DNA from 4 places in the Variovorax sp. M-6 genome. Region 3 is predicted to be linked to each of the others. Evidence: predicted binding sites of a transcription regulator. Region 3 holds the regulator's gene; each other region holds the start of a gene.

Region 1 (7,088 bases), on a different contig from region 3:
TCGGCCGTGGCTTCGATCGCGGCGACCAGGTCGAGGTAGTCCTCCAGCCGCGCCAGCGGCGGCATGAAGACATAGAGCACGCCCGAGGCGTCGCCGAGCTTCTCGGCCGCCGGTCCGTTGGCGCGGCGCGGGTCGCGCACCTCGACGCACAGCGCGCTGCGGGTGATCCAGTGGGCCGACTCGCCGCGCCGCGGCTGGCGCGGCGTGGTCGGGTCGATGGCGGCGTCCGCCGTCGGGCGGGGGCCAGCGCCCGGCGCCTGCATGCGCAGCCCTGCCGGCGCCGCTTCGGGCGCGCCGAAGGCATAGGGCACGGCACCGCGATCGGCATCCGCGCCGGTCGGCGCGCCCGCGTAGCGCGCCCGGTAGTCGGCCGCCGCCGGCAGGCTGCCGCGCGGCGCGGTCGGGTCGCGCTCGACCAGGTAGGGGTAGTCGCCCTTGCTAGCCCAGGGCTGCGAGTCGAGCGGCAGCCTGTAGCCCATCGGCGAATCGCCCGGGATCAGGTACATGCGGTCGTCGCGCAGGAACCAGGGGCCGGTCTTCCAGCCCGGACCCGCGAGCGCGGGCGCATCGGTGTCGGCGTTGCCGGCCTCGATCGGCAGCATGTAGCCGATCACGGCATCGAGCTTCTGCGTGAACACGCGTCGCAAACGGACGCGCTCCATCTCGTCGTCGAGCCTGGAGTCGAAAGGGTCGACGTTGACCGGCAGCCGGCGCTCGCGCCAGAGGTAGTAGTACACGTCCTCGTAGCCGGGCTGGATGTAGCGCTCGGTCAGGCCCAGGCGGTGCGCGAGCTCCGTGGTGAAGCGGCGCGCATCCTCGCTGGTGTAGTGCGTGGGCGTGCGTTCGTCGGCGAAGAGCGCCGGGTTGTGCCACAGCGTCTGGCCGTCGGCGCGCCAGAAGATCGACAGCGCCCAGCGCGGCAGCTGCTCGCCCGGGTACCACTTGCCCTGGCCGAAGTGCAGGAAGCCGCCCTGGCCGTACTCGGCGCGCAGCTTGTGCACCAGTTCGGTCGCGTAGCCGCGCTTGGTCGGGCCGAGCGCGTCGGTGTTCCATTCGGCGGCGTCGCGGTCGCTGGTGGCCACGTAGGTCGGCTCGCCGCCCATCGTGAGGCGCACGTCGCCGGCCTTCAGGCACTTGTCGACCGCATCGCCCAGCGCCAGCACCTCGGCCCATTGCGCGTCTGTGTAGGGCTTGGTGACGCGCGGCGACTCGTGGATGCGCGTGACCTTCATCTCGTGGCCGAACTCGACCTCGGCTTCGTCGACCGCGCCCTCGATCGGTGCGGCGCTCGAAGGCGTCGGCGTGCAGGCCAGCGGGATGTGGCCTTCGCCGGCCAGCAGGCCCGAGGTGGCATCGAGTCCGATCCAGCCCGCACCCGGCAGGTAGACCTCGCACCAGGCATGCAGGTCGGTGAAGTCGACCGTGGTGCCGCTCGGGCCGTCGAGCGCCTTGACGTCGGGCGTGAGCTGGATCAGATAGCCCGACACGAAGCGCGCCGCCAGTCCGCAGTGGCGCAGCAACTGCACCAGCAGCCAGCCGGAGTCGCGGCACGAGCCCGAGCCGTTGGTCAGCGTCTCCTCGGGTGTCTGCACGCCCGGCTCCATGCGGATCAGGTAGTTGACGTCCTGCTGCACCTGCTGGTTGATGCCGACCAGGAAGTCGATGGTGCGCTGTTCCTTGCGCTCGATCTTCTCGAGGTAGGCCTGCACCAGCGGCGTGGCCTCGTCGGCCACCAGGTAGGGCGCGAGCTCCTGCGCCTGCGCCTCGGTGTACTTGAAGGGGAAGTTCTCGGCCTGCGGCTCGAGGAAGAAATCGAAGGGGTTGTAGACCGCCATCTCGACCACGAGGTCGACCGTGACCTTGAACTCGCGCGTCTTCTCGGGGAACACCAGCCGCGCCTGGTAGTTCGCGAACGGGTCCTGCTGCCAGTTGACGAAGTGCTCTTCGGGCTCGACCCGCAGCGAGTACGAGATCACGTTGCTGCGGCAATGCGGCGCCGGACGCAGGCGGACCACCTGGGGCCCGAGTTGCACCGGACGGTCGTACTTGTAGTGGGTGACGTGGTGGAGGGCGGCGTGGATGGACATTGTTTCTCGGTGCGTCGAGGATGCCTCGGGGTGAGTCGCATACTAGCCGACACAGAAAGCAATTTGCGCGCCAAAGAAGTGCGCAAGGGAGTGAATTGCAAATGACATCGGGAGTCGTCTCGTGACGGCCGGGCGGCGGGCGCGCGCCCTGGCGGTCTTCGCCGCGATGGCGGGTTCGGTGCTCGGCGCTGTGCTGCAACTGCAGCAGGCGGCGCTGTGGCACTGGGCGTTCTATGCGGGCCTGCTCGCGCTGGCCGCGGCCGGCTGGCTGGGGCTTCGAGCGCTGCGCGGGCCATCGGCGCTGTGGCTGCCGATGGCGCTGCTGCTGAGCGCGATGGCCGGAGGCGGCTCGGCGGGCTGGCGCGCCGCGGCCTATTCGGCCGGCGCCTTGTCGCCGGCCGTCGAGGGGCGCGACCTGCTGGTGGAGGGCCGGATCGCGAACATGCCCCAACTCGGCGGCGGCGCGATCCGGTTTTCCTTCGAGGTCGAGTCGGCGCGCTGGGCCAGTGCGGCGGATGCCGACAGCCTGCCGCCGCAAGTGCCGTCCCGCGTCTCGCTGGGCTGGTACGACGCGTCCACGGGCCCGTGGGCGCGTCCGGCCGAGGAGACCGTCAAGCCGGGCGCGCTGCACGCCGGCGAGCGCTGGCGACTGGCGGTGCGGCTGCGGGCGCCGCACGGCAGCCTCAACCCGCACGGTTTCGATCATGAGCTTCGCCTGTGGGAGCAGGGCGAGCATGCGACCGGCCAGGTGCGCGCCGGCGTCCGCGATCCCGCGCCCGAGCGCCTGGGCCCGAGCTGGCGCCATCCGGTCGAGCGCCTGCGCGAGACGGTGCGCGATGCGGTCTTCGAACGTGTCGACGACCCGCGCCGGGCCGGCGTGGTCGCGGCGCTCATCACGGGCGACCAGAACGCGATCGAGCGCACGGACTGGGACGTCTTCCGTGCCACCGGCGTGGCCCACCTGATGTCGATCTCCGGCCTCCATATCACGATGTTCGCCTGGCTCGCCACTGCGCTCGTCGGTGCCCTGTGGCGCCGCAGCGGCCGCCTGATGCTGCGCTGGCCGGCGCAGCACGCCGCGCTGGTCGGGGGCGTACTGCTCGCCACGCTCTATGCCGTGTTCAGCGGCTGGGGCGTGCCTTCGCAGCGCACCGTGCTGATGCTCGCGGCCATCGGGCTGCTCCGCCTGACGGGCCGGCGCTGGCCCTGGCCCTTCGTCTGGCTGTTGGCTTGCGCGGTCGTGGTCGCGGCCGATCCCTGGGCCCTGATGCAGGCGGGCTTCTGGCTGAGCTTCGTCGCCGTGGGCGTGCTGTTCGCCGCCGACGGCGCGGCGCCCGCCGGCGCGCCGTCAGGCCTTGCCGCGCGCCTGCTGCGGATGCTGCGCGAGCAGTGGGTCGTGACGCTGGCGCTGACGCCGCTCACGCTGCTGCTGTTTCAGCAGGTCTCGGCCGTCGGCCTGCTGGCCAATGCCGTCGCGATCCCCTGGGTCACGCTGGTCGTGACGCCGCTGGCCATGCTCGGCGTCGTTGCCGCACCGTTGTGGCACGCCGCCGGATGGTCGGTGCAGGTCCTGTCGTGGGTGCTGGAGTGGCTCGCCGGCCTGCCGTTCGCGACCTTGTCGATGCCGGCGCCGCCGCTCTGGATGGCGATGGCGGGCGTGCTGGGCGGCACCTTGCTGGCGATGCGGCTGCCGGGCTCGCTGCGCCTGCTGGGGGTGCCGCTGCTGCTGCCGGCGCTGCTGTGGCAGGCGCCGCGGCCCGCCGCGGGCGAGTTCGAACTGCTGGCGGCCGACATCGGCCAGGGCAACGCCGTGCTGGTGCGCACCGCCACGCACAGCCTGCTGTACGACACGGGCCCGCGCTACAGCCTCGACAGCGACGCCGGCCAGCGGGTGCTGGTGCCGCTGCTGCGGGCGCTCGGCGAGCGGCTGGATACCGTGGTGCTGAGCCATCGCGACAGCGACCACGTGGGCGGCGCGCCCGCGGTGCTCGCCATGCAGCCGCAGGCGACGCTGCTGAGCTCGATCGAGGCCGAGCACCCGCTGCAGGCCGTGCGCCCGGCCCGGCGCTGCGAGGCCGGCCAGCGCTGGCGCTGGGACGGCGTCGATTTCGAGGTGCTGCATCCGCAGGGCGACGACTACGCCGCTTTCGTCAAGCCAAGGCCCAACGCCATCTCGTGCGTGCTGCGCATCGGCAACGGCCGCGCGACGGCCCTGCTGGCCGGCGACATCGAGCGCCTGCAGGAGGCCGCGCTGGTGGTGCGCACGCCGGACCTGCGCGCCGATGTGCTGCTGGTGCCTCACCACGGCAGCAAGACCTCGTCGACCGCGCTGCTGCTCGATGCGGTACGGCCGCGCATCGCGCTGGTCCAGGCCGGCTGGCGCAACCGCTTCGGGCATCCGGCCGCGGAGGTGGTGGCGCGTTACCGGGAGCGCGGGATCACGCTGGCCGAGTCGCCGCGATGTGGCGCCGCGACCTGGTCCAGCACGCGGCCGGAGCATCTGGCCTGCGAGCGCGAACGGCAGGCGCGCTATTGGCATCACGCCGTGCCGCGAACGCCAGTCATCGGGGTTTCCCCTTGAAAAGTTTCGTTCATCGCAACTTTTTGTCTTTCGCTTGACGATAGAAAGCGCTGGGCCTTCAATGAATGCCAGACATACAGGTTCCGCAGAACGAAACACAGACATACGATGGCCGTCCGTCCCCGCTCCGTCCCTTCCGTGCTCGCGAACAGCGCCACCGAGCCGACCTCGTCGGTCGAGCGCGCCTGCCGCATCCTGCGGGCCCTGTCCGACCCGGGCGTCGCACGGCTGACCGACATCGCGCTGGCCACCGGCCTCGACAAGACCACCGTGCTGCGCCTCATCGAGGTGCTGATGCGCGACGGCTTCGTGGTGCGCGATGCCGAGACCAAGCACTACAGCCTCGGTGCCGAACTGCTGGTGCTGGGTGCGGCGGCGCTGGCGCGCTTCGACCCGCGCCCGCTGGTGCGCCCCAGCCTGCTGCGCCTCACCGGCACCTTCGAGGACAGCGTGATCCTGTCGATCCCGAGCGGCATCGAGTCGCTGTGCGTGGACGTCGAGGAAGGGCGCTTTCCGATCCGTGCCAACTACCTCTCGATCGGCAGCCGGCGCCCGCTCGGCGTGGGCGCCGGCAGCCTGGCCTTGCTGGCCTGGATGCCCGAAGGCGAACGCAAGGCCGCGCTGGCCGTCATCGCCCCACAGCTCGAGCGCTACCCGCGCATCACGCCGAAGCTGCTCGAGGCGCGGGCCATGGAGGCGCGCGAGCGCGGCTACGCGGTGCTGCTCGACGTCGTGGTCGAGCGCATGGGCGGCATTGCGGTGCCGATCCTCGGCGCCGACGGAAGACCGGTCGCGGCGATCAGCATCGCGGCGCTCAACGACCGCATCACCTCGCGCGAGGCCGAGCTGGCGAAGGCGCTGCGGCGCGAGTGCGCGACCTGCGAAGTGCTCTGGAGCGGGGCCGCGCACCAGAGCGCCATGGCCACCCGCAGTGCCAGCCGGCGCGCCAGGGTCCACTGATGGCCGCAACCGTCGCCTACCTCGTGGGTGCGGGCAGCACCGCCTTCGGCCGTCACGAAGGGCTGGGCGCCATCGACCTGATGGCCCGGGCCGCGCAGCAGGCGCTCGACACGGCCCGGCTGCAGCGCGCCGACATCGACGGCGTGTTGTGCGGCTATGCGACCACCTTGCCGCACCTGATGCTGTCGACGCTGTTCTGCGAGCGCTTCGCGCTGCGTCCGGCCTATGCCCACAGCCTGCAGCTGGGCGGCGCCTCGGGTGCCGCGATGCTGATGCTGGCGCGCGAGCTGGTGCGCGCCGGGCGCTGCCGCAACCTGCTGGTGGTGGCGGGCGAGAACCGCCTGAGCGGCCAGTCACGCGACAGCTCGATCCAGACGCTGGCGCAGGTCGGCGATGCCGACTTCGAACTCCCCAACGGCGCCTCGGTACCGGCCTATTACGGCCTGCTCGCATCGCGCTACATGCACGAGACCGGCACCCGCGAAGCCGACCTCGCCGAGCTGGCCGTGCTGATGCGCGACCATGCGGCCAGCCATCCGGAAGCCCATCTGCGGACCCCGATCTCGCTGGCCGAGGTGCTCGCGTCCAAGCCGATCGCGGCGCCGCTCAAGCTGCTCGACTGCTGCCCGATCTCCGACGGCGCCATGGCCCTGGTGGTGTCGGCCGCACCGCGTGGCGAGTCCCGCGTGGCGTTGGCGGGCGCCGGGCAGGCGCACCGCCACCAGCACCTGAGCGCCATGGCCGACGTCATGCAATGCGGCGCCTCCGAGGCGGCCTCGCGCGCCTTCGACGAGGCGGGTCTGGGCCGAGGCGACATCGACTGCCTCGGCATCTATGACTCCTTCACGATCACCCTGGCCATGCTGCTCGAGGAGATCGGCTTCGCGCCCCGTGGCGGGGCGGCCGGGCGCGTGCGCCACGGCGACTTTCGCGCCGATGGGCCGCTGCCGCTCAACACCCATGGCGGACTGCTCTCCTTCGGCCATTGCGGCGTCGCCGGCGGCATGGCGCACGTGGTCGAGATCTTCCGGCAGATGACGGGGCAGGCCGGCGAGCGCCAGCTGCGCCCGCCAAGGCACGCCTTCGTGCATGCCGACGGGGGCGTGATGTCTTCGCACGTGAGCCTGATTCTTTCGCGGGAGAGCGCGTGATGAACGAATCGCAAGGCGCACTCGCCGCGCCCTTCGTCGAAGGCCTGGCGCGGCAGGTGCTGCGATTCCAGTCCTGCGGCGACTGCGGCAGCCCGCAGACTTTGGCGCGCTACGCCTGCGCGAACTGCGGCGGCACGCGGCTGGCCTGGCGGGACGCCTGCGGCCGTGCGACCGTGCATGCCGTGACGGTGGTGTCGCGTGCACCGTCCGATGCCTTCCGCGCCCTCGTGCCGTACACGCTGGTGCTGGTCGTGCTCGACGAGGGCCCGCGCCTGATGGCCCATGCCGCGGCCGGCGTGCGCATCGGCG
Region 2 (7,471 bases), on a different contig from region 3:
CCAGGTAGCGCAAGCCGCCATGGATCAGCTTGGTCGACGAGGAAGAGGTGTGGGCGGCGAGGTCGTCCTTCTCGCACAGCAGCACGCGAAAGCCGCGGCCCGCGAGATCCCGCGCGATGCCGCAGCCGTTGATGCCGCCGCCGACGATCAGCACGTCGCAGTCGGCGGCGAAGGCGTTCGGTGGCGAGGCGGTGGCGCTCACGGCGGTGGGTTCCGATGCGTTGGGGTTCAGTCCACGTTCAAGGGATTTGTCGCTTTCGAATCTTTTCATTCTGGTTCCTTATGGCGCGATTTTCTTCGGCGTTAACCCTAAAGTCCATTCGTTTTGATTCGTTTAAAGTAGAGCGCGCTCCATTTGTCCTTTTTTCCGTGAATTCCAACCCCCGCCAGCTCAAGTTGCTGAACACCGTGCGCTCGCGTGGCTCGATCACGGTCGAGCAGCTCGCCGAGATGCTCGGCGTGACCCTGCAGACGGTGCGCAGGGACGTCCAGCGACTGGCCGACGAAGGTCTTCTGACGCGCTTCCACGGCGGCGTGCGCGTGCCCAGCTCGACCACCGAGAACATCGGCTACCGGCAGCGCGAGACCCTGCACGCCGAGGGCAAGGCGCGCATCGCGCGCGCGGTGGCGGCGCGGGTGCCGAACGACTGCTCGCTGATCCTCAACATCGGCACCACCACCGAGGCGATCGCCAAGGCGCTGCTGAATCACAGGGGTCTGCGTGTGATCACCAACAACCTCAACGTCGCCAGCATCCTGAGCGACAACCCGGCCTGCGAGGTGATCGTGGCGGGCGGCTCGGTGCGGCTGCGCGACCGCGCCATCGTGGGCGAGGCGACGGTCGACTTCATCCGCCAGTTCAAGGTCGACATCGCGCTGATCGGCGTCTCGAGCATCGAGGACGACGGCACGCTGCGCGACTTCGACCTGCGCGAGGTGAAGGTGGCGCAGACCATCATCGCGCAGGCGCGCGAGGTCTGGCTCGCGGCCGACGCGAGCAAGTTCAACCGGCCCGCGATGATCGAGCTGGCGAAGCTGTCGCAGATCGATTGCCTGTTCACGGATGCGGAGCCGCCTCCCCCATTCCCCGAGCTTCTGGCGCAGGCGCAAGTCCGCTGCGAGATCGCCCGCGAGACCTGAAAGAACCCTTCCATGACCTACCTGCTGGCCCTCGACCAGGGCACCTCCAGCTCACGCAGCATCGTCTTCGACAGCCAGGGCCGCATCGTCGCCATCGCCCAGCGGGAGCTGACCCAGATCTACCCGCAGCCCGGCTGGGTCGAGCACGACCCGATGGAGATCTGGGCGAGCCAGCTGGCCACCGCGCGCGAGGTGCTCGCCAAGGCGAAGATCGAGGCCGGCGACATCCACGCGGTCGGCATCACCAACCAGCGCGAGACCACGCTGCTGTGGAACCGCAAGACCGGCCAGCCGCTGCACCACGCGATCGTCTGGCAGGACCGGCGCGCCGAGCCGCTGTGCGTGCAACTGCGCGACGACGGCATGGCCGACACGATCCGCGAGAAGACCGGCCTGGTGATCGACGCCTATTTCTCGGGCACCAAACTGCGCTGGCTGCTCGACAACGTACCGGGCGCGCGGGCCCAGGCCGAACGCGGCGAACTCGCCTTCGGCACGGTCGACAGCTGGCTCGTCTGGCAGCTCACCGGCGGCAAGGTCCACGCCACCGACGTCAGCAATGCCTCGCGCACGATGTTGTTCAACGTGCACCGCAACGAGTGGGACGCCGAGCTGCTGCGGGCGCTCCGCATCCCGGCCTCGCTGATGCCCGAGGTCAAGCCCTCGAGCGCGCACTTCGCCGACACCGACGCGGCTTTGCTGGGCCGCAGCCTGCCGATCGGCGGCGTCGCGGGCGACCAGCAGAGCGCCCTCTTCGGCCAGGCCTGCTTCGACGCCGGCATGGCGAAGAACACCTACGGCACCGGCTGCTTCCTGCTGATGCACACGGGCGGCGCCTTCCAGCCCTCGCACAACGGCCTGCTGGTAACGAGCGCGGCGCAGACCAGCGCCACGCCGCAGTTCGCGATGGAAGGCAGCGTCTTCGTCGGCGGCGCGGTGGTGCAGTGGCTGCGCGACGGCCTGAAGGCGATCCAGGGCAGCGCGCAGGTGCAGGCGCTGGCCGAGAGCGTGCCCGATGCCGGCGGCGTGATGATGGTGCCGGCCTTCACCGGGCTCGGAGCGCCCTACTGGGACGCCGATGCGCGCGGCACCATCACCGGCCTGACGCGCGGCACCACGGTCGCGCACATCGCGCGCGCCGCGCTGGAGAGCATCGCCTACCAGAGCGCCGCGCTGCTGCAGGCCATGAGCCGCGACGCGGTCGCCGCCGGCGGCGCGCCGGTGGCCGAACTGCGGGTCGACGGCGGCGCCTGCGTGAATGACCTGCTGATGCAGTTCCAGGCCGACCTGCTGGGCATCCCGGTGGTGCGGCCCGAGGTCACCGAGACCACGGCGCTGGGCGCCGCCTACCTCGCGGGGCTGTCGACCGGCGTCTACACGGACGTGGCGCAGCTGTCGAAGCTGTGGCGCATCGAGCGGCGCTTCATGCCGACCCTGAGCCGGGCGAAGGCGGACGAGGCAATGGGGCGCTGGGAGCTGGCGGTGCGGCGGGCGACGCTGGTTTGATTCCGGTCAGCCTGGATCAGGTCCCGGAGACTGGAGGCACGCTTCAGTGCCCCGGCACCAGGAAGTCCTGGCTGATCCGCCACCCCAGCTCGTTCACCCGGTCGAGGAACTGCGTCAGATAGGCGTGCAGCCCGGTCGCGAGGATCTCGTCGACCGTCGCGTACTGCAGGTCGGCCAGCAGCTTGCCGGCACGGCGCTGGGTCTCGGCGCTCTGCTCGTTCTTCACCATGTCGAGGTTGCTGACCACCTCGTGCAGGCTGGCATGCAATGAACGCGGCATGTCCGGGCGCAGGATCAGCAGCTCGGCCACGCGCTCGGGCTTGATCACGTCGCGGTACACCTTGCGATAGACCTCGAAGGCCGAGACGCTGCGCAGGATCGCGCTCCAGTGATAGAAGTCGTACTCCTGGTCCTCCTCGGTGGCGGTGCCGAAGAACTCGCTGTTGAGGGCGTGGAACTTGACGTCGACCAGCCGCGCCGTGTTGTCGGCGCGCTCGAGGAAGGTGCCCAGCCGCGAGAAGTAGAAGGCCTCGTCCTGCAGCATGGTGCCCAGCGTCACGCCGCGCGAGAGGTGCGAGCGGAACTTGACCCATTCGAAGAACTGCGCCGGATCGCGCTCGAAGTCGCCGCTGCGCAGCATCCGGTTGACTTCGAGCCAGGTGGTGTTCTGCGTCTCCCAGGCTTCGGTGGTCAGCGCGCCGCGCACCGCCCGCGCGTTCTCGCGTGCGGCGCGCAGGCAGGAGAGGATCGACGACGGGTTCGACTCGTCCTTGACCATGAACTCCATCACCTCGTCGGGCTTGAAGCCCTCGTGCTTCTCGTTGTAGAGCGGCAGCAGCTCGCTGATCGACAGCAGGCCCTGCCAGCCGTACTGCGCGACTTCGGCCGACTGCGGCAGGAGCGAGGTCTGGTAGTTGACGTCGAGCATGCGTGCCGTGTTCTCGGCCCGCTCGGTGTAGCGCGACATCCAGTAGAGGTGATCGGCGGTGCGTGACAACATGGCTTGCTTTCCTCCGATCAGGCCGACTGGCTTTGGGTTTGCGACTGCGCCCGCGGCTTGCTGCCGCGGTCGGCCTCGAGGATCCAGGTGTCCTTGGTGCCTCCGCCCTGCGACGAATTGACCACCAGCGAGCCTTCCTTGAGCGCGACCCGCGTCAGGCCGCCGGGCACCATCTGCACTTCCTTGCCCGACAGCACGAAGGGACGCAGGTCGATGTGGCGCGGCGCGATGCCGGCGTCGACGAAGGTCGGCGAGGTCGACAGGCTCAGCGTCGGCTGCGCGATGTAGCCGTCGGGCTTGGCCAGCACGGCCTTCTTGAAGTCCTCGATCTCGGCCTGGGTCGCGGCCGGGCCGATCAGCATGCCGTAGCCGCCGGCGCCGTGCACCTCCTTGACCACCAGGTCCTTCATGTTGGCCAGCGTGTAGTCGAGCTCGTCCTTGTTGCGGCACATGTAGGTCGGCACGTTCTTCAGGATCGGCTTCTCGCCGAGATAGAACTCGACCATCTTCGGCACGTAGGGATAGATCGACTTGTCGTCGGCGACGCCGGTGCCGACCGCGTTGCAGATCACCACGTTGCCTTCGCGGTAGGCGCGCATCAGGCCGGCACAGCCCAGGGTGGAGGTCGGGCGGAACACCTCGGGGTCGAGGAAGTCGTCGTCGACGCGGCGGTAGATCACGTCGACCCGGCGCGGGCCGCGCGTGGTGCGCATGTAGACGAAGTCGTCCTTGACGAACAGGTCCTGGCCCTCGACCAGCTCGATGCCCATCTGCTGCGCGAGAAAGGCATGCTCGAAGTAGGCGCTGTTGTACATGCCGGGCGTGAGCACCACCACGGTGGGCTCGGCGGTGGCCGGCGGCGCCGAGGCGCGCAGGGTTTCCAGCAGCAGGTCGGGGTAGTGGGCGACCGGCGCGATGCGGTTCTGGCTGAACAGCTCCGGGAACAGCCGCATCATCATCTTGCGGTTTTCCAGCATGTAGCTCACGCCGCTGGGCACCCGGAGGTTGTCCTCGAGCACGTAGTACTCGCCGTTGCCCTGGGCATCGGGCGCGCGCACGATGTCGATGCCCGAGATGTGCGAGTAGATGTCGTTGGGCACCTTGACGCCCACCATCTCGGGCCGGTACTGGGCGTTGTTCAGGATCTGTTCGGCCGGAATCACGCCGGCCTTGATGATTTCCTGGCCGTGGTAGACGTCATGGATGAAGCGGTTGAGCGCGGTCACGCGCTGCACCAGGCCTTTTTCCATCGAAGCCCACTCGTGCGCCGGAATGATGCGCGGCAGCAGGTCGAAGGGAATCAGCCGCTCGGTGCCCGAGCCGTCCTCGTCCTTCGCGCCGTAGACCGCGAAGGTGATGCCGACCCGGCGGAAGATCATTTCCGCCTCTTCGCGCCGCGAACGCATCACCTCGCCGGGCTGCTTCGCGAGCCATTGGTCGTAACGCTTGTAGTGGCTTCGCACCGCTGCGCCGTTGTAGGGCAGCTGTTCGTACATCTCATCGAATTTGTGCATGGGACGACCAATCTCCTTGACCATAGCTTAGCAAGTTCAAGGCCACGATCCCGGCCGTCGCGCTCCGGGCGTGCCCGGATGGCGGGGACGGCCGTCCCGTGCTCAGGCTCGCTCGACGAGGGCGTCGAGGACCATGGCGCCCTCCCCCCGGGCGCCCACCAGCACCGGATTGACGTCGATGGAGGCGATCCGGCCCGAGGCCGCGGCGATCAGGCGGCCGACCGCGACGACCACGGCGCACAGGGCGGCGACGTCCAGCGGCGGCTCGCCACGCACCCCCTCCAGCAACGGCGCGATACGCAGCGTGCGCAGGGCCGCGCCGACGTCGGCACTGTCGAAAGGCGGCAGCAGCACGGCGACGTCCTGCAGCGCCTCGACATACTTGCCACCGTCGCCGACCACCACCACCGGCCCGAAAACCGGATCCTGCCGCGCACCGACCATGAACTCGTGCCGGCCGCGGTGCATGGCGGCCACGATCACGCCGTCCTGCGAAGCCCCGAGCTCGGCCAGCCGGGTCCATTGCTTTTCGAACAGCGCGGCGGCATCGTCGGCGCTGCGCACGTGCAGCGCCACCAGCCCGTGCTCCGACTTGTGGGGCACGTCGCCCGAGCAGGCCTTGACCACCGCCGGCACGCCCATCGCCGTCCAGGCGTCGCGCGCCTGCCGTGCCGAGCGGCAGAGCCGATGCACAACGACCGGAATGTCGCGCGCCGCCAGCAACGCGAGGCTCTCGGCTTCGTTCATGAATCGGCCCTTCCCCGCCGGCAGCGGCGGCAAGGCCTCGGCCGGCCACGCACGTTGCGGCCTGCGCATCAGCGCCGTGTGCGAGGCGAGCTGCGCCAGCACGCCAAGCGCCTCCGACTCGTTGCCGTAGGTCGGGATGCCCCTGGCCTTGAAAGGGGCCGCGACCGAGGCCTGCCAGGCAGCGACCACCACCGGCTTCCCGGTGCTGGCCTCGAACCTGGCCGTGTCGGCGGCGAAGGCCTCCACGTCGTAGCCGGCCCCGGCAACCGGGATGTTGATGAAGAACAGGTCGGCCGCCGGATCCTGCGCCACCGCCGGCAGCACGTCGCCGAACAGGCCGCTGTTGGACAGCAGTGCCGCCGTGATGTCGATCGGGTTGCTGGCGGTCGCGAAGCCCGGCAGCCTGTCGGCCACGTCCTGGCGCGTCCGTGGCGACAACTCCGCCAGCGGCAGGCCGAACTCCTCGGACGCATCCGCGCCCATCACGCAGCTCGCGCCCGAGTTGCTGATCACCACCAGCCGCCGACCTTCGGGCCGCCAGCCCTTGAGATAGGCCTCGGCCGCCAGCGCCTGCGCGTGCGGGTCGCGCACGCGCCAGATGCCGTGGTGCTTGAAGAAGGCATCGACCGCGCGGTCTTCGTTGGCCAGCGAACCGGTGTGCGACGACGCTGCCTTCTGCCCGCTTTCGGAGCGCCCGGCCTTCACGGCGACGATCGGCAGGTCGCGCTCGCGCGCATAGGCCGCGGTGCGGGCCAGCATCCCGGGGTTGGCGATGGTCTCCAGGTAGAGCAGCAGCAGCTTCACTTCCGGATCGTGCGCCACGGCCCAGGCCAGGTCGGACACGGTGACGTCGGCCTCGTTGCCGGTGGCATGCACATGGCGAACGCCCAGGCCGCGCCCGCGCAGCAGGCCGTAGGCCATGGCGCTCATGCCGCCGCTCTGGCTCACGATGCCGATCGGCCCGTCGGCCGGCGGTACCTCGACGAACATGGTCGAGAAGCCGGCGATGGCGCCATTGCCGAAATTCGCCAGGCCCTGGGTGTTGGGGCCGTAGAGCCGCATGCCCGCGGCCCGTGCCCGGTCGGCCATGGCCTGCTGCACCGCCCGGCCCTGCGCACCGGCCTCGCCGAAGCCGGAGGCGATCACCACCGCCGACTTGACGCCGCGCGCGGCGCATTCGTCCACCGCGGCCACGGCCTTGTCGCCGCCAACGATCACCAGCGCCAGGTCGGGCACCTCGGGCAGCGCCGCCAGCGACTCGTAGCTTCGGAGGCCCTGCACTTCCTGGCGCGCCGGATTGATCGGGTAGATGCGCCCGCGAAAACCGTGCCGCTGCATGTAGTAGATCGGTCGGCCGCCGATCTTGTGGATGTTCTCGGAGGCGCCAATGACCGCGACCGATTGGGGATTGAGGGCGGATTCGAGCAGATCGGACATGGGCTTCCAGGGAATGGGTTACCCGCGACGGCGGGCCGAAAGGAAGGCGGCGATGCCATCGCCGCAGTCCTCGCTGTAGAGGCTCTCGACGAAGGCGTCGCGCTCGGCGTCGAGCTGCGCCCGGCGC
Region 3 (7,471 bases):
GTGCAGGTGCGCTTCAAGCTGGTGCTGACCGGCCTCGGCCCGCTGTGAAGTCCTTCGATGTTTCCACCTTCTTCCGAAAGCGCGCCATGAAGAAACTGCTCACACTCGCCGCGCTGACGACCGCGGCGGCACTGGCCGGCGCCCAGCAGGCACCCGAGGTGGCCGCCAAGCCCGCCGGCGGCCCGGTCAAGGGCGCGAGCTACGTGGTCGACCCGACGCACACCTTCGTCAACTACGAGATGGGCCACTACGGCACCACCACCAACCGCGGCCGCTTCAGCACCAAGGACGGCCAGGTGAAGATCGACCCTGCGGGCACCACCGGCAAGATCGACATCACGATGGACATCAGTTCCATCAACACCGGCGTCGACCTGCTCAACCGTCACCTGCTGAGCAAGGACTTCTTCAACGTGGCCGAGTTTCCGACCGCCCGCTTCGTCGCCGACCAGATCGACTTCAGCGGCGACAAGGTCACGCAGGTCAACGGCACGCTCACCTTGATGGGCAAGAGCCGCCCCGTGGTGCTCAAGGCCAACCGCTTCAACTGCTACCTGAGCCCGCTGATCAACCGCCAGATCTGCGGCGGCGACTTCGAAACCACGGTGGAGCGCAGCCAGTGGGGCATCAGCTGGGGGCTCGCCTTCGGCTTCGAGGACAAGGTGCGGCTGCTGGTGCAGGTCGAGGCCATCAACATCCAGTAGCGCTACAGAAGGCTCTCCGGCGCCAGCGGCGCGAGCAGCTCCAGCATCACGCGGTCCCACAGGCCCGAGTCGGGCTCCACGGTCAGCACCTCTTCGGCCTCGCCCTCGCGGCTGACCCATTCGAGCTGCTCGCCGCCTTCGGCAAAGCGCACCCGGTAGGCGCCCTGTTGCTTCAGCACGTCGAGCAGCTTCAGGATCTGCTGCGCCATCTCGGGGCTGGCGATGAAGAGACCGATCTCGGTGTTGTGGGTGTCCGAGCGCGGATCGAAGTTCATCGAGCCCAGGAACAGCGCCTTGCGGTCGAAGATCGCCGCCTTCGCATGCAGCCGGCCGACCTGCGAGCCGAACAGGCCAAGCCGCACGCTGCGCTTGGTGCGCGCCGAGCTCAGTTCGTACAGCTCGACGCCGAGCCGCAGCATGTCGGGCCGGTAGCGGCGGTAGCCGGTGTGAACCAGTGGCTCGTCGGTGGCCGCAAGCGAGTTGGTGACGACGCTGATGCGCACGCCGCGCCCGCGGATCTCGCTCATCACCTCCAGGCCGGCCTTGCCCGGAATCAGGTAGGGCGACACCAGCGTCACCTCGGAGCGCGAGCGCCGCATCTGCTCGATCACGTTGTAGCGCACGCTGTCGACGTCGAGCAGCGGCACCCCGCCATAGGAGGCGGTCTTGCCGACCACCCGGTCGGGCGCGTCGGCATAGGCCTCGGCCAGGGTCCAGATCAGGTCGAGCCGGGCCCCGCCTTTCAGCTCCGGCCCCAGCGGCGCATAGCCCAGCACGTCGTTCGGTGCCGGCGGGCGCGGCGCTGCGGTGGTTGCGGGGCCGGTGGCCTGATCGAAGCGCTGCTGCAGCGCCTCGCGCGGCAGCGAGGAGCCGACCACGGTGCCGATCGGCCGCACGTACGGGCTGTTCCAGTAGAGGTCGAACAGGCTGCCCAGGCGCTTCACCAGGGCGCCGGCGACGAAGGTGTCGATGTCCAGGAAATTCGCGCCGGCGGTCTGCGTGAAGTACTGGCTGCCGATGTTGCGCCCGCCCGCCACCGCCATCGCGCCGTCGGCGATGAAGAGCTTGTTGTGCATTCGGCGATTGACGCGGTCGAAGTCGAACAGCGAGCTCGAGAAGCGCTGCAGCATGCTGCCGCGGCCGGCCGGGAAAGGGTTGAACAGCCGCAGCTCGAGGTTCGGCGTGGCGGCCAGCGCCAGCAGCAGATCATCCTCGCCGGAGGTGTACAGGTCGTCCATCAGGAGCCGCACCCGCACGCCGCGCAGGGCCGCATCGCGCAGGGTGCGCAGGAAGTAGCGGCCGGTCTCGTCGTTCTCGATCTGGTAGTACTGGACGTCGAGCGTGCGCTCGGCGCGGCGGGCGAGCTGCAGGCGCGTGTCGAGCGCGAAGTCGCCGCCGGGCATGAGCCGGAATCCACTCAGGTCCGGATCGGGGGAGGAGGCCCTGGCGATGCGGCCCAGCGTGGTCTCGCCCGAGGCCGTGATCGCGCTCGAGGGCTGGCGCTCGAAATCGGCCGGCAGCATCGCGCAACCACTGGCCAGGACGGTCGCCGCCAGCAGCGCCGCGCCGAGCCACCCGCGCAACCCTCCCGGGCCCCGAAGCATCGCTAGAGCGCCTTGCGCAGATTGGCCGGCGCGATGCGCAGCGCCTCGCGGTACTTCGCGACGGTGCGGCGCGCGCACTCGATGCCCTGCTCCTTGAGCATCTCGGAGATCTGGCTGTCGGACAGCGGCTTCTTCAGGTCCTCGGCGCTCACGAACTGCTTGATCAGCGCCCGCACCGCGGTGCTCGAGGCATTGCCGCCGGTCTCGGTGCCGAGCGCCGAACCGAAGAAGTACTTGAGCTCGACCGTGCCGTAAGGCGTCGCCATGTACTTGGCGGTGGTCACGCGGCTGATGGTCGATTCGTGCAGGCCGAGTTCGTCGGCGATCTCGCGCAGCACCAGCGGGCGCATCGCCAGCTCGCCGTGCACGAAGAAGCTCTTCTGCCGCTCGACGATCGCGTTCGACACCCGCAGGATGGTGTCGAAGCGCTGCTGGATGTTCTTGATGAACCAGCGCGCCTCCTGCAACCGCTGCGACAGCGCCTGGCTGCCCTCGCCCTTGTGCTGCTTCAGCGCGCCGGCGTAGATGTCGTGCACGCGCAGCCGCGGCATCACCTCGGGGTTCAGCATGACGCGGAACTTGGTGTTGGTGCTGGTGCCGTTGCCGATGCGCGTGACGATCACGTCCGGCACCACCACGTTGCGCTCGACGTCGACGAAGCGGCGGCCCGGCTTGGGCTCGAGCCGGGAGATCAGCTGCAGGGCGGCGCGCACCTCTTCCTCGTTGCTGCGCGCGAGCGTCGCCAGCCGCTTGAAATCGCGCCGCGCCAGCAGCTCCATCGGCTGCTTGCAGATCGCGATCGCGGTCTCGCGCACCTGCGTCTCGTCGGCACCCTCGCCGGGGTGCGCCAGGGCGCGCAGCTGGATCGTGAGGCACTCGCCCAGATTGCGGGCGCCGACGCCGACCGGCTCCAGGCTCTGCAACAGGCCGAGCGCGACCTGGAAGTGATGCACCAGGTCGTCGAACTGGTCGTTGTCGTCGCCGGCCAGGCCCGAGGCCAGGGCCGGCAGCGAATCCTCGAGGTAGCCGTCGTCGTTGAGCGATTCGATCAGGAAGCGCAGCGCGGCGCGGTCGGTGTCGCTGAGCCTCAGGCTCAGCGCCTGCCGATGCAGGAAGGACTGCAGCGATTCCTGGCTGCGCGCCAGTTCGGTGGCGTCGGTGCGTTCGTCGTCGCCGAGGTTGTTGGTGCGCGCGGGCGCATCGCTGCCCCATTCGCTGTCGTCGGGCGCCAGGTCGACCGTGCCGTCGCCTTCCCAGTCGGGCTCGCCGTCGACGGCATCGGTGGCGGCGGCGGCTTCGGCGTCGGGCGTTGCGACCGCGACTTCGGCGGTCGATGTCGAGGGGCCGGGCGCGAAGTCGCCATCGCCTTCGGCCTGGCGGTCCTCGTCGCGCACCGGCGCATCGGCGGCGTCCAGCCCGAACTCCTCGCGCGCCGCCTCTTCGGCCGTGCGCTCGAGGAAGGGGTTGTCGTCGAGCATCTGCTCGACTTCCTGGCTCAGCTCGAGAGTCGACAGCTGCAGCAGCCGGATCGATTGCTGCAGTTGGGGCGTCAGCGCCAGATGCTGGGAGACGCGAAGCGAAAGCCCCTGCTTCATCGAGATAAGGCCCCTACATCCGGAAATGTTCGCCCAGGTACACACGGCGTACCTCGGCGTTGTCGACGATCTCCGAAGGCGTGCCTTGTGCCAGCACATGCCCGTCGCTGATGATGAACGCGTGATCGCAGATGCCCAGCGTCTCACGCACGTTGTGGTCGGTGATGAGCACGCCGATGCCGCGCTCCTTCAGGAAGCTGATGATCCGCTGGATCTCGATCACCGCGATCGGGTCGATGCCGGCGAAGGGCTCGTCCAGCAGGATGAAGCGCGGCTGCGTCGCCAGGGCCCGCGCGATCTCGACCCGGCGGCGCTCGCCGCCGGACAGCGACAGCGCCGGCGAATCGCGCAGATGGTCGACGCGCAGGTCGGCCAGCAGTTCGCTCAGCCGCTCGTCGATGTGCGCCTTGCTGAGCGGCACCATTCGGCCTCGGTCGTCGGGCTCGCTCTGCAGTTCGAGCACTGCGCGCACGTTTTCCTCGACCGACAGTTTGCGGAAGATCGAGGCCTCCTGCGGCAGGTAGCTCAGGCCCATGCGGGCGCGGCGGTGGATCGGCATGTGGGCGATCGGCTCGCCGTCGATCGTGATCTCTCCGGCGTCGGCCCGCACCAGCCCGACGATCATGTAGAAGGAGGTGGTCTTGCCCGCGCCGTTGGGGCCCAGCAGTCCGACCACTTCGCCCTTCTGCACGGCCAGCGACACGTCCTTGACGACCTTGCGGCTGCCATAGCTCTTCTGCAGGCTGCGCGCCTCCAGCCGGCTGCCCGGCTGGCCATCGCTTCCGTTCACCCCGGCGGTTTCGATCACTTCTTGGGGTCTCCGCCGAGCGTGGTGGTGGAACGCAGGCTGTTGCCCGGCGCCGGTGCCGGGGTGGCCGCGGGCTTGGCACCGCCGGTGGCGGGCGCCGGGGCGGCCGCCTTGGGCGTCAGGATGGCCTTGACGCGGCCGCCCGGCTGGGTCGCCACGCCGGCGTTCGGCGGCAGCGGGGAGCCGTTGACCGTGAAGGTGTCGTTGCTCTGGTCGTAGACGATCAGCGGGCCGCTGCTCTCGTCGTTCACCGTGGCGCCGATCAGGCGCCGCATGACGGCGCGGCGGATGAACTTCACGTTGTCGGCGCGGCTGTCGTACTCGATCACTTCGCCCTCGCCCTCGATCCACTCGTCGGTGCCGGCGTTGCGTTTCTGCTTGAAGTAGGCCAGCTTGCCAGGTTCGGCCGTCACCACGCCGTACTGGTAGCCCTCGGGGTCCTGGCGGACGTCGATGCGGGTGCCGCGGATCTGGATCGTGCCCTTGTTCACGACCACGTTGCCGGTGAACACGCTGGTCTGCTTGAGGTCGTCATAGCGCATCGCGTCGGCCTCGATGTTCATCGGCTTGCTCCGGTCGGCCTGCTCGGCCTGCGACATCGACGCGCATCCAGCCAGCGCCAGCGCCAGGCAAAGCACGCGACCGAATCGGCGAGGGGAAATGGAGGTGAAGGAGGATGGCGATGTCATAGAGGCACGAAACTTGCTCTGCGATTGTATGCGCCCCATGGACGCCGCCTCGCGCGGCCTTGACGAAAAAGCCCGCGGAAGCGGGCTTCGATGACGCAATCGGGGTGGTGGCGGCGACGGCGGGCGGCAGGGCGCCGACGCGGTCCGCACCACCGGGCGCGTCAACCCTTGCGGGCTTCGGCGATCAGGAAGTCGACCACCTGGAGCGCGCGGTCGAGCGAGCCCGCCGTGTCGCCGTCGACGTACCAGCGCCCGGCCACGCCAAGGGCCGGGACCCCGGCCACCTGGTAGTCGGTGGTGAGCTGGGTGGCGCGCTTGGCCTTGCCGACCACCGAGAAGGACTTGAACAGCTCGGCGAACTTCTTGGCGTCGAGGCCCGGTTGCTTCTCCACCCAGGCGAGGATCGCGGCGTCGCCGGTCAGGTTCAGGCGCTGCTGGTGGATGGCCTGGAACACCTTGGGCTGGAATTCGTCGACCTTGCCCATCGCTTCGAGCGCGTAGTAGAAGCGCTGCTTGGCATCCGTGTCGTTGCCGACGAACGGCACCGGGATGCGACGGAAAACGACATAGGGCGGCAACTTCTTGACCCAGGCTTCCACCTGCGGCTCGAAGGCCGCGCAATGCGGACAGTTGTAGGAAAAGAACTCGAGCACCTCGACCTTGCCGGCGGGCGTATCGACCGGCGCCGGCTTGCGCAGCACGAGGTAGTCGGTCCCGGCCTTGATGGGACGGGCCTGCTGGGCATGCGAGGGTGCAGCCAGCGGAAGAAGCCCCAGCGAAGCGGCGGCCAGCGAAAAATCACGACGTTTCATGTATCAATTCCTTCTGTACGGCTTGAAAGAGCCCACGAAGCCGGGTGGAGTTCCCGGACCGGGCGAACTGGAGACGATGAAGTCTCAACGCTGGACGCGAACCAGGGCCGATTCAAGGCCCCCGCCGTCGAGCCGCTCCTTGAGCTGGTCGGCGTCGTCCTTCTTGTTGAAAGGACCGGCACGCACGCGGTAGACGGTGCGGCCGGCCTGCTCGCGCTCGGTCACGCGCGCCTCCACGCCCATCAGCGAGAGCTTGGCGCGCTGCGCATCGGCATCCTCCTGGGTGCGGAAGGCGCCGGCCTGGACGAAATACATGAACGGGTCGGTGCCGGTGCCGGTGGCCGCTGCGGCCCCTGCGCCGGAGCGCGCCTTCGCGAAATCGCCGATCGGGTCGTTCGAGGGCGGCAGCGCGTTGGCTTCGGCCGGAACCGGCGCGGTACGAGGCGGCCGCGGCGCGGCCGTCTGGTCGCCCCGCGCACCGGGTGCCACCACCACCGGCACCGGGCCGGCGGGCGGAGTGGGTGCCGCCACGGTGGCGGGCGCAACCGGCGCCGCGGCCGCCGGGGCACGGGCCGCGGCACCGGCCTTGCCGGCCAGCGGCAGGTTCGGGTCCCAGTCGCGGTTCTTGCGTGCCTCGGCCTCGTCCTGCTCGGCACCGCCGCGCTGGGTCTTGGTCATGAACGGGATCGGCACCTTGGTCACATAGACCGCGATGCCGAGCGCGATGCCGAGCCCGAGCACCAGGCCCACGATCAACCCGATGACGATGTTGCCGCTTTGTCGTTTCTTCATGGTGGAGGAGGGAATCACATCTTTTGCGGCGCGCTGACGCCCAGAACAGCGAGACCATTGTGCAGCACCCGGGCGGTCGCCGCGACCAGCGCCAGACGAGCCCGCTTGACCGGCTCGTCGTCGACCAGGATGCGCTCGGCGTCGTAGTAGCTGTGGTAGCTCGCCGCCAGTTCGCGCAGGTAGAAGGTGACGTCGTGGGGCGCGAAATCCTTGGCTGCGGCGGTCAGCATCTCGGGGTACTTGGCCAGTTGCAGCAGCAGCGCCTGCGAGGCGGGACTTTGCAGCGGAGACAGGTCCACGTCCTCGAGCGTCGCCGGGTCGCCGCCCCAGGCCGCCAGCACCGAGCAGATGCGCGCGTGGGCGTACTGCACGTAGTAGACCGGGTTGTCGTTGTTCTGCGCCAGCGCGAGGTCGATGTCGAAGGTGTACTCGGTGTCGGGCTTGCGGCTCAGCAGGAAGAAGCGCAC
Region 4 (7,471 bases), on a different contig from region 3:
ACGACCTTGCCCGACTTGGCGCCGGTTGCGACTTCTGCCATTTCTTGACCTCGTGGGGTTGCGTTGTATCTTCTTCGGGAGCTCCGGCATCGACCGTGCGCAGCACGGTCTCGATCACGAAGTTTTCCCAGTGTGCGACGGCTTCCGGCGTTTCGAGGGGCTCGCCCAGGAAGGCCGTCAGCGTGTGCCGGTTCGACGTGTAGAAATAGCCGGTCGACGCGATCAGCAGGTACAGGTCGCGCGCCGCCACGTCGTCGCGGAACAGGCCTTGCTCGACGCCGCTGGCGAGGATCTCCTGGATGACCGTGATCGCCCGCGACGAATATTCGCGGGCCCGCAGCGACTTCGCGATGTGCCGGCCCTTGTGCAGGTTCTCGGTGTTCAGCAGCGTGACGAACTCGGGGTTCTTGCGGTAGTAGCCGAGCACGAAGCGGATCACCGCGCTGAGCGACTCCACCGGCCGGGACGCGTCGAGGTCGATCGCGGCTTCGGCATCGTCCATCCGCCGGTAGATGCCCTCGAGCACCGCGATGAACAGGCCTTCCTTGCTGCCGAAGTAGTAGTAGATCATGCGGTCGTACGACTTCGCGGCCTTCGAGATCTTCTCGACGCTGCCGCCATCGAAGCCGTACTTCGCGAACACCTTGGTCGCTGCGCGCAGGATGCTCTCGCGCGTGGCCTGCGCGGAGGCCTCGCGCACGCCGGTGCGTCGCGTCGCGGGCTTGGGTGCGCTCTTGCGCGCGGCTGCCTTGGGCTCGGCCATCGCGGCTTTCGGACTACTTCTCGGCGAAGGCGCGCTCGACCACGAAGTCGCCCGGCGTCGACGTGTTGCCTTCCTTGAAGCCGCGCGCCTCGAGGATGTGCTTGAGGTCGACCAGCAGACCCGGGCTGCCGCACAGCATCACGCGGTCTTCGGCGGCATTGAGCGGCGGCAGGCCGAGGTCGTCGGTGAGCTTGTTGCTCTCGATCAGCTCGGTGATGCGGCCCATGTTGCGGAACTCCTCGCGCGTCACGGTCGGGTAGTAGAGCAACTGCTTTTCGATCATCTCGCCCAGGATCTCGTGCTTGGGCAGGTGGTCCGTCACGAGGTCGTGGTAGGCGAGCTCGTCGATCTGGCGCACGCCGTGCACCAGGATGACCTGCTCGAACTTCTCGTAGGTGTCGGGGTCGCGGATGATGCTCATGAACGGTGCCAGGCCGGTGCCGGTGCCGAACAGATAGAGCCGCTTGCCCGGCAGCGTGTAGTCGATCAGCAGCGTGCCGGTCGGCTTGCGGCCCACGATGACGGTGTCGCCGATCTGGATGTGCTGCAGCTTCGAGGTCAGCGGGCCTTCCTCGACCTTGATGCTCAGGAACTCCAGGTGCTCCTCGTAGTTCGGGCTCACGATGCTGTAGGCCCGCAGCAGGGGCTTGTTGTTGACCTTCAGGCCGATCATCGTGAAGTGGCCGTTCGAGAAACGCAGGGCCGGATCGCGGGTGGTCGTGAAGGTAAACAGGCGGTCGGTCCAGTGGTGGACGCTCAGCACACGTTCTTCGCTGAATGCACTCATAGGGGTCAGGAATGGTTATGAACGAAAAAGGGATGCACCAATTGTCGGCGATGCCAGCGAAAACACCATTGCCAGTATCGAGTCCGTTTGCTACATTGATCTTGAATGTAGTGTTCACCACATGAAGGTGTAGGGAATGCTACACAAACGTCAGTTCCAGCACAAGCGCAGTTGCAAGCAGGTCGCCGGCACAGATGTTGCACTCCCTGCCGGCCTGAACCCACGAGATACCCGCGATGACCGAACACACCAAGACAGACGGACTGCCCGGCATGGACATGCCGGTGTTGCCAGAGGCCACGGGCCGGGCGCCCCTGCGCAACGAGCGCATGAATGCGGCCAAGGTCGAGTGCAACGCCTGTCCGGTGCTGTGCCAGATCTCCGAGGGGCGCACCGGCGCCTGCGACCGCTACGCCAATCGCGACGGCGTGCTGGTGCGGGTCGATCCGGTGCTGCTGCTGCGTCGCGAGCTCGCGAGCGAGGCGCCGGCGCTGGTGCCCTTCGCCCGCCCGGGCGGAGAGACCGGCGAGGCCGAGCGCACCGAGGCGCCGGTGGCGGACGCCGACTGGAACGGCGATCTCCTTCATGCCGACGAGGTCTTCGTCACCGGCGTGGGCTCCTCCACCACCTACCCAGACTACAAGCCCGCGCCCTTCATCGTCGCCTCGAAGGCGCAGGGCGTGGACATGGTGACGGTGGTGACCGAAGGCATCTTCAGCTACTGCAGCTTCAAGGTGAAGATCGACACCGACCGCTTCCTCGGCGCCGAACAGGCCAACGTGCGCTACCGCGGCGAGGTGGTCGGCCATGTCACCACCGCCGAGTACGGCTCGCAGATGCTGTCGCTGGGCGGTGTGCATCACCTCACGGGCGGCAGCAAGAAGGAGGGCCGCATGACCTGCGAGCTGATGCAGCTGCTGGGCAACAAGAAGGCGGTGGAGTGCGTGATCGACGGCGGCGCCAGCATGGTGATCCAGGCCGGCCGCGCGCCGATCGTCAACGGCATCGAAGAGAAGCGCATGCGCGTGGGTTGCGGCTCGGCGGCCATCGGCATTTTCGCGCGCCAGCTCTTCGGCCATGCCGACGAGGTGGTGGTGGTCGACGACCACATCACCGGCGTGCTGACCGAGCACCAGGCCGGGCGCTGCCTGGACATGCCGTCCTCGGGCATCCAGATGCGCGGGCGCAAGTCCACGCCCGGGCGCTATTTCCAGGTCGCGAACCCGGGCAACGGCTGGGGCGGCACCGATATCGACAACCCGCTCTCGATCATCGAAGGCTGGGAAGAGGGCGTGGCGCGCCCGGGCCTGCGGCTGCTCATGACCTCGACCACCGGCGAGCACGCGCAGTGGTACGTGCTCGACGAGCAGCTGCAGCCGGTGGAGCAGCCGATGCCGGCCGAGGTGCAGCGCATCGTCGATCGCATCGGCGAGAACTGCGAACCGTCGCTGTGCACGGTGCTGTTCCTCGGCGGTGCGGGCGGCAGTCTGCGCGCCGGCGTGACCGAGAACCCGGTGCTGCTCACGCGCGCCATCAAGCGCGCGCTGGTCAACGTGACCTGCGGCGGTGCGCCGGCCTATGTGTGGCCCGGCGGCGGCATCACCGTGATGGCCGACGTGCTGCGCATGCCCGACAACAGCTTCGGCACGGTGCCCACGCCGGCCATCGTGGCGCCGATCGAGTTCAGCATGCGGCGCGACGACTACGCGGCGCTGGGCGGCCACATGGAGCATGTGTTCTCGCTCGAGCAGGCGCTGGCCCGTGGCGCCTGGCAGGACGACGGCGCGCCGCTGGCGCGCCAGTGGCTGCGCATGGACCCGGCCAACCCGTGGCCCCTGGGCCAGCCCCCGATGCTGGGCTGAAGATGAGCGCCCAACGCAGCGCACTCGACGGTGCGCGCTGGCACTTCAACCACGGCCCGATCGACATCGTCGCCGAGGCCCATGGCGACGCGGTCGAGGTCGCGGTCGCGCACGAACTCGCGTGGCGGCGCTTCGCCCAGGTGCTGGACGAACTGGTCGCCGAACTGCCCTTGCTGCGCCAGCCGGTCGGTGCGACGTGCGCGCTGCAGGGGCGCATCGCGCAGCGCATGTGGAATGCCTGCGCGCCGTTCAGCGCCGGCTTCATCACGCCGATGGCCGCGGTCGCCGGCTCGGTGGCGCAGGAACTCATCGCCTGCTACCAGCGCCCCGGCATCGAACGCGCCTGGATCAACAACGGCGGCGACATCGCGCTGCATCTCGCACCGGGGCAATCCGCGCGCGTCGGGCTCTTCGCCGACCTCGCGCGCTTCGATCTGCGGGACGCGGGTCCGATCACCACCGATGGCCAGTTCGAGCTTCGCGCCGAGCAGCCGGTGCGCGGCGTCGCCACCAGCGGCTGGCGCGGGCGCAGCTTCTCGCTCGGCATCGCCGACAGCGTGACCGTGCTCGCGGCCACGGCGGCCGAGGCCGATGCCGCGGCCACGGTCATCGCCAACGCGGTGAACGTCGACGACCCCGGCATCCGCCGCCTGCCCGCCAGCGCCTGCAAGGACGACAGCGACCTCGGCGACATCCCCGTGACGACCGATGTCGCGGTGCTGGCACCCGCGCAGGTGCATCGTGCACTGGATGCGGGTGCCGACCGTGCGGAGGCACTGCAACGCAACGGGCTCGTGTGGTCGGTGGTGCTGGTTTGCCAGGGGCAATGGCGGGTGCTGCAGCCCTTAAGCTCGAAGGCTTCGCCCGGATTGCCGCGGACTGGCCGCGAACCGATGGCCGATGCAGTTGGTTCAGTATTTGCTTAACGAAAAGCAGGACTATTTTTCATGATCGATATCCGTCGCGTCTTCACCCATGTCGAGCACATCCACCACGAGTTCGGACCGCGCGCCGCAACGCCGCTGGTGCGTGGCGCCATCGGCGCGGTGCTGACCAATCCCTTCGCGGGCCGCTACGAGCCCGACATCCTGCCGATGATGGCCTTGCTCGATCCGGTCGGCGTCGACATGGCGCACCGGCTGCGCGCGGCAATGGACGTGCCGGTCGAGCAGATCGCCACCTACGGCAAGGGCGCCATCGTCGGCGCCGCCGGCGAGCTGGAGCACGGCGCGCTGTGGCACGTGCCCGGCGGCTACGCGATGCGCGAGCTGCTCGGCTGGAAAGGCGACCGCGAGGCCTACCGCAAGGGCCAGGCCGAAGAAAAGACCGGCCAGCCCGGCAACGCGCTGTCGATCGTGCCGTCGACCAAGAAGGTCGGCGCCCCGGGCACGACCCTCGACGTGCCGCTGACCAACATCAACGCCAGCTACGTGCGCGGCCAGTTCGACGCCATCGAAGTCCGCGTGCCGGGCGCGCCGGCGGCCGACGAGATCGTCTTCATTCTCGCGATGAGCACCGGCTACCGTGTGCACGATCGCGTCGGTGGACTCCGCGCGGAAAACATCAGTAAATGGGACGGCCTGCGCTGATCCCGATCGCATCGAAGAGACAAGGAAAGAAACCATGAGTGCCAACATCCGCAAGCTTGTCGTCCAGGTCGACGAAACCCGCAAGGAAATGGGCCAGGCCATCGAGCCGCCCACGCGCCGCGCCGTCGCCATCGCCGTGATCGAGAACCCCTACGCCGGCCGCTACAGCGAATCGCTCGACGAGCTGATCGCAATCGGCGAGGAGCTCGGTGCGCTGCTGGGCCAGAAGGCCGTGGCGGCCCTGGGCATCAAGCCCGGCGAGGCGCAGAGCTACGGCAAGGCGGCCATCGTCGGCGAGGCCGGCGAGCTCGAGCATGCGGCGGCCATCCTGCATCCGAAGCTCGGCGCACCGCTGCGCGCGGCGGTCGAGAAAGGCGCCGCGCTGGTGCCCTCGAGCAAGAAGCGCGGCACGCTGGGCACCGCCATCGACGTGCCGCTGGGCCACAAGGACGCGGCCTTCGTGCGCAGCCATTTCGACGCCATCGAGGCCCGCGTGTCCGACGCGCCGCGCGCCAACGAGATCGTGGTCGCGGTCGCGGTCACCGACAGCGGCCGTCCGCTGCCACGCGTCGGCGGCCTGCAAGCCTCCGAGATCAAGGGCGAGGACGGGCTCCGTTGAGCCCCTTCGTCGCAAAGCTTTTCTTTCTGTTCGATCCCAAGGAGTTCCCGATGAATCCCATGCGCCTTGCCTTCACCGCGGCCGCCGTCGCCACGCTCGCCACCGCACTCGTTCCCGCGCATGCGCAGGGCGTGATCAAGATCGGCGAGATCAACAGCTACAAGGCGCAGCCCGCCTTCCTCGAGCCCTACAAGAAGGGCATGGAGCTGGCGGTCGACGAGATCAATGCCGCCGGCGGCGTCAACGGCAAGAAGATCGAGCTGATCAGCCGCGACGACAACGCCAACCCGGGCGATGCGGTGCGCGTGGCCGAGGAGCTGGTCTCGCGCGAGAAGGTCGACATCCTGGCCGGCACCTTCCTGTCGAACACCGGCATGGCGGTGGCCGACTTCGCGAAGCAGAAGAAGTTCTTCTTCCTGGCCGGCGAACCGCTGACCGACAAGCTCACCTGGCAGGGCGGCAACGCCTACACCGTGCGCCTGCGTCCCGGTACCTACATGCAGGCCGCGATGCTGGTGCCCGAAGCGGCCAAGCTCAAGAAGAAGCGCTGGGCCGTGGTCTACCCCAACTACGAGTACGGCCAGTCGGCGGTGGCGGCCTTCAAGCAGCTGCTGAAGGCGGCCCAGCCCGACGTCGAATTCGTCGCCGAGCAGGCCACGCCGCTGGGCAAGGTCGACGCCGGCAGCGTGGTGCAGGCGCTGGCCGATGCCAAGCCCGACGCGATCTTCAACGTGCTGTTCGGCGCCGACCTGTCGAAGTTCGTGCGCGAAGGCAACACCCGCGGCCTGTTCAAGGACCGTGAGGTGGTGAGCGTGCTGACCGGCGAGCCCGAGTACATGGACCCGCTCAAGGACGAAGCGCCGAACGGCTGGATCGTGACCGGCTACCCGTGGTACGGCATCACGACGCCGGCGCACAAGGCCTTCGAGCAGGCCTATCAGGCCAAGTTCAAGGACTATCCGCGGCTCGGCTCGGTGGTCGGCTACAGCATGATCAAGTCCGCCGCGGCGGGCGTCGCCAAGGCCAAGAGCACCGACACGGAAAAGCTGGTCGCGGCCTTCAAGGGCCTGCAGGTGGACACGCCCTTCGGCAAGATCACCTACCGCGCCGAGGACAACCAGTCGACCATGGGCGCCTTCGTCGGCCGCACCAAGAACGACGGCGGCAAGGGTGTGATGGTGGACTACGTCTACCTCGACGGCGCGGACGCGAAGTACCAGCCTTCCGCTGCCGAGATCAAGAAGTCGCGCGCAGCGGATTGACGGAGCGAACGGGCCATGAGTTTTTCCGGTTTCATCGTCCAGCTCCTCAACGGGCTGGCGAGCGCGTCCTCGCTGTTCCTCGTGGCAGCAGGGTTGTCGCTGATCTTCGGCGTCACGCGCATCGTGAACTTCGCCCATGGCTCGTTCTTCATGGTCGGCATCTACGTGGCCTACACGTTGGTCGACCGGCTCGGCACCGGCTTCGGCTTCTGGCCGGCGCTGGTCATGGCGGCGCTCGCGGTCGGCGTGCTGGGCGCGCTGATCGAGGTGGTGCTGCTGCGGCGCATCTACAAGGCGCCCGAACTCTTCCAGTTGCTGGCCACCTTCGCGCTGGTGCTGGTCATCAAGGATGCGGTGCTGTGGCTCTGGGGCCCCGATGAACTGCTGGGCCCGCGGGCGCCGGGCCTCTCGGGCTCGGTCATGATCCTCGGGCGCCAGTTTCCTTCCTACGACCTGTTCCTGATCGTGGTCGGGCCCCTGGTGCTCGGGCTGGTCTGGCTGCTGCTCACGCGCACCCGCTTCGGCACCCTGGTGCGCGCCGCCACGCAAGACCGCGAGATGGTCAGCGCGCTGGGCGTCAACCAGGCCT

The links. Region 3 encodes sigma-54, which starts transcription at its own class of promoters, with help from an activator protein. Its sites were predicted from a motif close to TGGCANGNAANCTGCTTT; they were not measured.
Region 1: AB4Z46_RS31980 (transglutaminase family protein) is a predicted target of sigma-54. The motif match lies at 2,143-2,160, and genes of this name have one in related genera.
Region 2: AB4Z46_RS32030 (circularly permuted type 2 ATP-grasp protein) is a predicted target of sigma-54. The motif match lies at 5,188-5,205, and genes of this name have one in related genera.
Region 4: AB4Z46_RS32220 (6-hydroxynicotinate reductase) is a predicted target of sigma-54. The motif match lies at 1,737-1,754, and genes of this name have one in related genera.

What each region holds. Positions count from the first base shown of each region.
Region 1 covers NZ_JBFREQ010000046.1:4,672-11,759, forward strand. Annotated here, with positions in the region: gene AB4Z46_RS31980 (transglutaminase family protein) at 1-2,087, opposite strand, end outside; gene AB4Z46_RS31985 (DNA internalization-related competence protein ComEC/Rec2) at 2,254-4,668, shown strand; gene AB4Z46_RS31990 (IclR family transcriptional regulator) at 4,777-5,628, shown strand; gene AB4Z46_RS31995 (thiolase family protein) at 5,628-6,779, shown strand; gene AB4Z46_RS32000 (Zn-ribbon domain-containing OB-fold protein) at 6,779-7,088, shown strand, end outside.
Region 2 covers NZ_JBFREQ010000046.1:15,528-22,998, reverse strand. Annotated here, with positions in the region: gene glpD (glycerol-3-phosphate dehydrogenase) at 1-271, opposite strand, end outside; gene AB4Z46_RS32045 (DeoR/GlpR family DNA-binding transcription regulator) at 370-1,140, shown strand; gene glpK (glycerol kinase GlpK) at 1,153-2,646, shown strand; gene AB4Z46_RS32035 (alpha-E domain-containing protein) at 2,690-3,646, opposite strand; gene AB4Z46_RS32030 (circularly permuted type 2 ATP-grasp protein) at 3,664-5,160, opposite strand; gene AB4Z46_RS32025 (acetate--CoA ligase family protein) at 5,263-7,344, opposite strand; gene AB4Z46_RS32020 (oxepin-CoA hydrolase, alternative type) at 7,363-7,471, opposite strand, start outside.
Region 3 covers NZ_JBFREQ010000025.1:92,212-99,682, forward strand. Annotated here, with positions in the region: gene AB4Z46_RS25120 (YceI family protein) at 1-48, shown strand, start outside; gene AB4Z46_RS25125 (YceI family protein) at 87-704, shown strand; gene AB4Z46_RS25130 (phospholipase D family protein) at 707-2,308, opposite strand; gene AB4Z46_RS25135 (RNA polymerase factor sigma-54) at 2,311-3,903, opposite strand; gene lptB (LPS export ABC transporter ATP-binding protein) at 3,917-4,711, opposite strand; gene lptA (lipopolysaccharide transport periplasmic protein LptA) at 4,708-5,400, opposite strand; gene AB4Z46_RS25150 (thiol:disulfide interchange protein DsbA/DsbL) at 5,562-6,212, opposite strand; gene AB4Z46_RS25155 (SPOR domain-containing protein) at 6,297-7,004, opposite strand; gene argS (arginine--tRNA ligase) at 7,019-7,471, opposite strand, start outside.
Region 4 covers NZ_JBFREQ010000047.1:18,800-26,270, forward strand. Annotated here, with positions in the region: gene AB4Z46_RS32205 (amidohydrolase family protein) at 1-41, opposite strand, end outside; gene AB4Z46_RS32210 (TetR family transcriptional regulator) at 1-763, opposite strand, end outside; gene AB4Z46_RS32215 (ferredoxin--NADP reductase) at 777-1,550, opposite strand; gene AB4Z46_RS32220 (6-hydroxynicotinate reductase) at 1,787-3,412, shown strand; gene AB4Z46_RS32225 (UPF0280 family protein) at 3,415-4,338, shown strand; gene AB4Z46_RS32230 (amino acid synthesis family protein) at 4,360-5,001, shown strand; gene AB4Z46_RS32235 (amino acid synthesis family protein) at 5,036-5,620, shown strand; gene AB4Z46_RS32240 (ABC transporter substrate-binding protein) at 5,671-6,882, shown strand; gene AB4Z46_RS32245 (ABC transporter permease) at 6,898-7,471, shown strand, end outside.